2 regions of the Priestia sp. YIM B13491 genome follow, and region 2 is predicted to be linked to the other one. Evidence: a T-box and tRNA genes for the amino acid it is inferred to sense, from the RefSeq annotation. Region 2 holds a T-box; the other holds one or more tRNA genes.
The links. The T-box of region 2 lies ahead of thrS (threonine--tRNA ligase). A T-box ahead of a tRNA ligase gene usually reads a tRNA of that ligase, here a tRNA-Thr.

Region 1: it has a tRNA-Thr gene. The T-box ahead of thrS (threonine--tRNA ligase) is inferred to sense a tRNA for this amino acid. The anticodon was not compared.

What each region holds. Positions count from the first base shown of each region.
Region 1 is NZ_JBHZOR010000001.1:958,210-962,645, forward strand. It holds gene ACFX4E_RS04885 (DHA2 family efflux MFS transporter permease subunit) at 1-602, shown strand, start outside; gene ACFX4E_RS04890 (aromatic ring-hydroxylating oxygenase subunit alpha) at 637-1,689, opposite strand; tRNA gene ACFX4E_RS04895 (tRNA-Thr) at 1,899-1,971, shown strand; gene ACFX4E_RS04900 (ABC transporter ATP-binding protein) at 2,237-3,187, shown strand; gene ACFX4E_RS04905 (ABC transporter permease/substrate-binding protein) at 3,187-4,436, shown strand, end outside.
Region 2 is NZ_JBHZOR010000010.1:39,926-44,361, forward strand. It holds gene ACFX4E_RS24370 (TIGR03943 family putative permease subunit) at 1-617, shown strand, start outside; gene thrS (threonine--tRNA ligase) at 947-2,872, opposite strand; T-box leader at 2,925-3,151, opposite strand; T-box leader at 3,190-3,417, opposite strand; gene ACFX4E_RS24380 (alpha/beta fold hydrolase) at 3,976-4,436, opposite strand, start outside.

The DNA of each region.
Region 1 (4,436 bases), on a different contig from region 2:
TGCTTCCAGGTGCGCTGCTAATGGGCGTGATGTCACCGATTACCGGGAAATTATTTGATAAATTCGGAGCGCGTGCACTAGCTGTAACGGGTCTAACGATTACAGCCGTTACGACGTATTTCTTCAGTAACTTAGAGCTTGATACGACGTATACAACGCTCATTACGCTTTACACGCTTCGCATGTTCGGAATGTCTATGGTGATGATGCCGGTTATGACAAACGGATTAAATCAGCTGCCGCAGCGCTTTAATCCTCATGGTACTGCGATGAATAACACGCTTCAACAAGTATCGGGAGCTATTGGTTCGGCTCTTTTAGTAACGGTGATGTCAAACCGTACAGCTACGCATGCAAAAGAGCTCGCTCAAGATGCAATGAGCGGAGCGGGAGCAGCGAATACAACCGCAGCCGGGGCAGCTCAAATGAAAGAACAGATTGGGATGCAGGCAATGGTACAAGGGATTAACGATGCGTTTGCCGTCTCAGTAGTACTAGTGGTGGTTGCCTTAATTCTTTCATTGTTTATGAAACGCGCAATGCCGGCAAGTGAAGATGAAGTGGTAAAGGAAAAAGCAGGACGCGAGCAGTTTGCTAAATGAAAAAGAAATCCCCGCTGAGACAGCGGGGATTTCTTTAGCTTGTATATCTAAAGCTTAAGCCCATTTTCTTTAATAATTTCCGGTAGCCGATGGACGTTTGATCAGCCATAATATGCGCTTCCATCTGCAGGTCTAAAGGCAAGTCTTCAGGTTTTTGGTTTTCAACCATTTCACGGTCTTCGTCAAAGACCCGAAGGTTAAAGTCATACACACCTTCAACGGGAGAATCTTTGTCAAAGTTTCGAGCGATTGGTGCGAATAAACGTGTTTCGCGGGCTGAAATAGGAGAGACTGCATTCATAATCCACAGCTCTGCGCCTTCTGGGAAGTATACTTTTAGCGTAGCTGTAAACGGCGGATAAACATCAAAGACGCGAAGCCATTTAAAATCAGGTGGATTTAAATGCTGCTGTTCTTTGGAATAATTGCTCACGGTGCTTGTATATTCTACATGAAGCCCATAATCTGTATCGCTTACTTTATATTTAGGCACAAAGGCGTTGTTTCGATCACCAAATGTGTCCGTGTGAACCCAGGCAAAATGAGCTACGTCTAAAAAGCCTTCCATTTGACGACCGGCCGAACCCATGATATCAAAGCTCGGACAAACAATCTGCTGAAAATCAGGATCCTCCCACGCATCGAAGTAAGGCAGGTTATCTTGTTCTCCTGTCAGGGAAGTCCACACTAATCCAAATCGTTCAATAACTGGATAGACGGCCATACACAGGCGGGGAGAAATGTTGGCATCAGGGTGAGCTGGAATCGACGTGCATGCGCCGTCCGTTGCATAGCGGAAGCCGTGGTAAGGACAGACAATTTCATCATCTTCCACCCAGCCCATGCTAAGCGGGGTGCCTCGGTGAACGCATAAATCACGAGCCGCTACTACTTTGTGTGTGGTACGGTATAGAACTAGATTTACATCTAGCAGTTTTACGGACGTTGGTTTCTCTGTTACATCACTGCAGCGTGCGACGGGGTACCAATACTTAGCGAGCGTCGTCCAATCTTCCAGGCTGAACGTGCAGTCTCTTGGGTAGGGAGTTGCCGTTTTTGATTTTGTCATGGTTGGTTGTTGTTCCATCTATTTTCTTCCCTTCTTTTGTAAGCTCTTTTACTAAGGGTAATATAAAAAAAGAAAATTCACACAATTTATGTAAGGAGTTCTAACATAAAATATGGAACTTTGTAGAAAGTGAGAATTTCAGAAGACGCAAATTAGAGAATATATCAATAAAAAATTTAAAAAAGCGCTTCCTAAATGAATTTAAACGTGATATAATTTTCCAAGACGCTGGTGTAGCTCAGTAGGTAGAGCACTTGCATGGTAAGCAAGAGGTCGCAGGTTCGATCCCTGTCGCTAGCATACTAAAAAACCTTCTTTCTTGTTGAAAGAAGGTTTTTTTATTTGTGTCGGCTTTAAAATTATTCTCCAAATTATTCTTTCCTGCCTTGTGAAAACTTTAACAGTTTGATAGCCTTACTAGGAGGCTGTGAGAAAATATGTGTATCTTTTCCACTATGTCTTATGAATCATATTTAGAAATATTCTTAAAAGAATGTTTATTGCCTCTAAGTGTTGGGTACACGAAACTAGGGGTTAAATTTCAACAGGGAGTGTGAACGATAATTTGATTACGTTTAAGAATGTGTCAAAGCAATATCCAGACGGTACGACCGCCGTGAAAAATATTAATCTAGAAATTAAGGAAGGAGAGTTTTTCGTTTTAATTGGTCCGAGTGGGTGTGGGAAAACAACCACCTTAAAAATGATTAACCGTCTTCATGATATTACCCAAGGAGAACTATACATAAAAGATAAGCTCGTATCGGACCACAACATACATGAGCTGCGCTGGAACATTGGTTATGTTCTGCAGCAGATTGCTCTTTTTCCTCATATGACCATCGCTGAAAATATAGCCATTGTACCCGAGATGAAGCATTGGAAGAAAAACAAAATCAAAACGCGCATTGATGAACTGCTTACCTTGGTAGGACTAGACCCAAAGCAGTATCGAAACCGAAAGCCGTCTGAGCTCTCAGGTGGCCAGCAGCAACGTGTAGGTGTAGCACGTGCCCTCGCAGCTGATCCCCCCGTTATTTTAATGGACGAACCCTTTAGTGCCCTCGATCCGTTAAGCCGCGAACAGCTTCAGCAAGATGTTATTAGCTTAAAAGAAAAAATCAAAAAAACATTTGTATTTGTTACGCACGATATGAGCGAAGCGATGACGCTTGGAGATCGTATCTGCCTAATGAAAGACGGGGAAATTGTTCAAGTTGGAACCCCAGAGGAATTCATTCAAAAGCCTAAAAATGAATTTGTAAAAACATTTATTGGAAATCAAGGAAATGCTTTATTTGAGACATTGGATATGTTTGTCAAAGAAAGTGAACAGCCAGACGTAGAACCTACTGAAGAGCTAGCTTCAACCGCCACTGTTCAGCAGGCAATGGACGCCCTTTACGACCATGAAGCAATAGCCGTGAAAAAAGGGAGCAAACGCATTGGCGTTGTAACGCGCAAAACTCTATTAGCGTTTCTTTCTGATAAAACGAAAGAAGGAGGAACGCTGTAATGAATGCACTAAGCACATTATTAGATCAACGAGGAGATGCACTGTTTCAAGCTCTTCTTGAACACATTCAAATTTCAGTACTGGCCCTTGTTATCGCCGTATTAATTTCAGTGCCGCTCGGACTGTACTTAACGAGGCATGACCGCATTGCTGAACCGATCATTGGTGTAACAGCCGTACTGCAAACCATTCCTTCACTCGCTTTATTAGGATTACTGATTCCTCTTGTCGGAATTGGAACCTTTCCCGCGGTTATTGCACTGTTTTTATATTCGCTTCTTCCTATTGTACGAAATACATATACCGGAATTAAAGAAGTGGACCCATCTTTAATTGAAGCATCCAAAGCCATGGGGATGAACTCATGGAGACGATTAATTAAAGTAGAACTTCCTCTAGCGCTTCCTGTCATTATGGCCGGAATTCGCACAGCGATGGTACTCATTATTGGTACAGCAACAATCGTGGCTCTTATCGGAGCGGGCGGACTCGGAAGCTTAATTTTGCTTGGTATTGACCGAAGCGATAATAGTTTGATTTTATTAGGAGCCATTCCAGCAGCATTATTAGCGCTTATTTTTGATGGAATTCTGCGAACGATTGAACACTCAGCTAAAAAAGGGTCCAAAAAACGCTCGTTTATTATGATCCTCGTATTAATACTCATTCTTGTTTCTCCGTTTGCAGCGATGAGCGCAACAAAACCAGACCTTGTTATCGGAGGGAAAATTGGTGCAGAACAAGATATTTTAATTAATATGTACAAAGAATTAATTGAAGATCAAACCGATATGAAAGTAAATCTTCGTTCGTCGCTTGGGAAAACGGTATTTGTATTTGAGGCTCTGCGTAACAAGGAAATTGATTTGTACCCTGAATATACGGGTACAGCCATTGTGACGCATCTAAAGGAACAGCCGGACAGCAAAGATGAAACAGAGGTGTACAAGCAGGCAAAAGAAGGATTTCAAAAGAAATTCGGCCTTGTCTATTTAGATCCAATGAAGTTTAATAATACGTACACATTGACCGTGACAAAAGAATTTGCCAAAGAAAACAATCTAACGACTGTTTCAGATTTGGCAAATGCAACAGATAAAGTAAAAGCAGGATTTACGCTTGAGTTTAAAGATCGTGAAGACGGCTATGTAGGCATTCAAAAAGAATATGGCCTTACCTTCCCGAATATTAAAACGATGGAGCCGAAGCTTCGCTATCGCGCTGTAGAAAAAGGCGATATTAACATGCT
Region 2 (4,436 bases):
GGTTAAGCTTTTCAGTTAATACGCCTGATACTCCACAACAAGCCGGAAATGATGAAAAAATTGACACCACTAATTCAGAATTGGAAAAGGATACGAATGATTTCCTGTTTGGAAATTCAGAGGAAACACCAAAGAATGTTCCAACAAGACACCAAAATAGTATTGCTGCTAAAGTAGCACCTAAAGGTTTTTATGAATTACTTGAAAAGAAGCTACTCAAAAAACCGAAAATTTCTATAAATGATACGGATTATATTCCAGTCATGAACATTATTGAAAACAATACAGATCAGTTTGTTGGAAAAAAAATCGAAGTCAGTGGCTTTGTATACCATGAAAAAGGATTTAAAGATAATCAATTTGTTGTTGCTCGTTTTGGAATATCTTGTTGTGCAGCAGATGCATCTGTATACGGCTTATTATCTACACTAGAAAATGCCTCAACATTAAAAAAAGATACTTGGGTTCATATAAAAGGAATTATACAAAAAACTACGTATAACGAAGAAAATGTCCCCTATATTCAGGTTCAACAGATTGAGTCCATTGACCAGCCTGACAATCCGTACGTATATGAACTTTATCAAGGTGAACAACTGATAGGCCCTGAAGAATAAAAAGACTATAAGATATATGTATGCTACCAAGGGCCAACTACACGTAATTTATTCGTTATGTTAGATACTTGGGAAATACAATGGTGTCTAAAAAACTATACTTTTAAGGACTGTAAAATTTCTTATTCTATTTAATAAGTGGAGAAACGTTCTCAAAGGAGATTAACTTTAATTTTACATAGAACAAGAACAATTAATGCGAATCTCAGCGCTTTAATTTTTTTGATTTTTACTATCATCGATCCTTCAAGATCCTGTTACCATAAACATGATTATTAGAACAAAAAGAAGGTTCCTTGTCGAATGTTAAGGAACCTTCTTTTTGTTCATTATCTCAGTTTCTTTTCAACAATTTCATCCTGAAGTTTTTCAATAAATTTATCTAAATTGAACGTTTCAGACTTTTCCTCTCCGTGTTTTCGTACATTTACGGAGTTACTTTCCATTTCCTTATCTCCTAATACCAAAATATAAGGAACCTTAGCCACTTGAGCTTCTCGAATCTTATATCCGAGCTTTTGTTCTCGATTATCTAATTCTACTCGAATTCCCTTCTGTCCTAACGTTTCTTTAATTTGTTGTGCATATTGCTGGTGAGCTTTCAGCGATACGGGAATAACCTTTACCTGTACAGGTGCCAACCATGTTGGGAAGACACCTCCAAAGTGTTCAATTAAAATCCCAAAGAAACGGTCAAGAGATCCAAAAATTGCACGGTGAATGACAACTGGACGCTGTTTTTCGTTCTTTTCGTTAATAAAATTCAAATCAAATTTTTCTGGAAGCTGGAAGTCTAATTGAATTGTTGCACATTGATGACTTCTTTTTAAGGCATCTTTAATATGAAAATCGATTTTAGGACCATAAAATGCTCCGTCGCCTTCATTCAGTTTATAATCAAAGTTCAATTTTTTTAATACGTTTTCTAAAGAGCTTTCAGCAAGTTCCCATAAGCTATCTTCTCCCATTGAGTCTTCTGGTCGAGTTGAAAGTTCAATATCATATTCAAAACCAAATGTTTTGTAGATATAATCGACTAATTCAATGACCGATTTAATTTCACTTTCAATTTGTTCAGGAGTAACAAAGATATGAGCATCGTCCTGACAAAACGTACGTACTCTTAATAATCCATTTAGAGCCCCACTGAATTCGTGACGGTGAACTTGACCGAATTCTCCCATTCGAATGGGTAAATCTCTATAGGAATGGAGCTTATTTTTAAAGATAAGCATATGACCAGGACAGTTCATGGGCTTTAATGCAAATTTAGCGTTATCCACTTCTGAAAAATACATATTATCCTTATAATGATCCCAGTGACCAGACTTTTCCCATAATTGTTGATTCATCATAAAAGGAGTACGTACTTCTTCGTAATTATGCTTTTCTTGAACGGATCGTAGGAATTGCTCCAGCTGATTTTTAACCATTTGTCCTTTAGCTAGATAAAAAGGCATTCCAGGTGCTTCATCAGAAAACATAAATAATTCTAGTTCATTTCCCAATTTTCTATGGTCTCTTTTCGCTGCTTCTTCTAGAAACATCAGATACTCATTTAACTGTTTTTGAGAACGAAAAGCTACGCCATATACACGTTGTAACATTTGGTTGTCGCTGTTACCTCTCCAGTATGCTCCTGATACTTTTGTTAATTTAAACGCCTTAACCATTCCAGTAGAAGGAAGATGTGGGCCTCGACATAAATCGAAAAATTCCCCTTGTTTATAAATCGTAACTGTTTCATTCATAGGAATATCACGTAATAACTCCAGTTTCAACTCGTCGTTTATCTCGCTAAATATTCTTTCAGCTTCACTACGTGTCACTTCAGTACGTTCAATAGGATGATTTTCATTAATAATTTTCTTCATTTCATGTTCGAGTTGTAGTAACTCATTAGAAGCAATCGTTGTAGAAAGATCCATATCGTAATAAAATCCATCTTCAATAACTGGTCCTACCCCTAACTTCACATTCTTATGTACTCTTTTTACTGCCTGAGCAAGTATGTGAGCTGTTGTATGCCTCATAATTTCTAGACCTTCGTCAGAATCTACTGTTAAAATTTCGATTTCTGCATTTTGATTAATGGCTCGATGCAAATCATACAATTCTCCATTTACTTTACCCGCAATAGCTTTCTTCTTTAGGCTAGAACTAATGGATTCTGCAATAGCATGTAATGTAATACCTTTTGAAAATTCTTTCTCATTTCCATCTAAAAAACGAATTTGAACCAAATCTTTACTCATGATAACCTCTCCTATTTAAATAAAGTCAAAAAAAAAACATACTCGTCCCTAAGTAAGGGACGAGTATGTTTTCACACGTGGTACCACCCAAATTCCCATCAATATAAATATATCAATGGCTCTGGTGCTGTAACGTCGCAAACGTTATTAATTACTACTAGTTCACTAATAAAGCTCCAAGGTGGTAAATTATCTTTCTTTCTTAAGGGCTCACAGCCAAAGACCCTATTCTCTGTAAAGAAGTGTAAAAATAATTCATGTCCTTTTCGTTGCTTACCTATTTATTTTTGAACATAAAAAACCGCACTCATCCCTCTAACAGGGACGAGTGCGGTCGTGGTACCACCCTAATTTTATAAAACACTACAAGTGTTATATTCTCAAAAAGATAACGGATTTCCCGATTGCGGTTACTCTATCTACATATTTCCCCACAATAGCTCCAAGGTGGTAAATTATTTCTCTTTCTTAAGGGCTCACAGCCAAAGGCCCTATTCTCTGTAAAGAAATATAAAAATAATTCGTGTCCTTTTCAACGCTCAACATGTTCATTTCCAATAAATAGAATTATAATTTATATTATTTGTAAATGTCAATACTTAATTCTAAATATGTAATTAATTAGAATTAATTTATGTTTCAGATATGCACGTAAATTTCTCCCTAAAAACTAATTTAGAGGAGCTGGCATATGCATAAAAAATGAGACCTACACAAACATAAAGTAATTTACGTAATCCTATTTCGTTGAGTTAGAAAAATAGCAAAATAAAAAGCAACCCCGACATGGCGGACGAGGTTGCTTCTTCATGATTCAAACTTAGTGAAGAATCATAGCATAGCACCATAACTAATAATATCATATCTTTACCATATATACTATATTTTACATATGTCGCATATGAATAAAAGGTGCACTTTTTATTCATCTATTTGTCACTCAGCCCGAGGCCAAACATTGATAAATCAAGGATGTATAAAAAGCTGCATAAACCATAAAAAGAGAACTCAACAAACCCCTTATGCGGCAAGGGGTCTCTTTGATGATGTCTTCCGGAAAGAGGTATTATGTTAAGTATGAGTATAAAGATAAGTTATACCAATCAAAGGTTGTCCAGTTCAAGTCTGTTTAACCAGTTATGCACTAATTCATTAAATACATCAGTTTGTTCAATTTGTAGGTTGTGACCAGCCATATCAAGCACTGCAAAAGTGGCCCTTGGGTAATCTTCGATTAGTTGCCACGCATCCTGATAGCCCACTACATTATCCTGACGCCCTGTTATAATGAGTGTGGGATGCTCAAGTTTAAATGAAATATCAAAGGTAAAGCCATATCCATTTTGACGAATGCTGTTTACAAATTCATGATTTGTTTGTTTAGAAGGAAGTAAAATTTCATTTTGAAACCTCTCCCATTCAGTTTGACCTTGGACTACCCCCATGGAACAAAATTCATCAGCCTCCTCTGGAGACAAACGTGATATCAAGTCGTTGTCTTTCTTTAGAACAGTCTGTTGGGGCACCACTCTTTCATCATGTTCAGGTATAATCAATGGTGCCA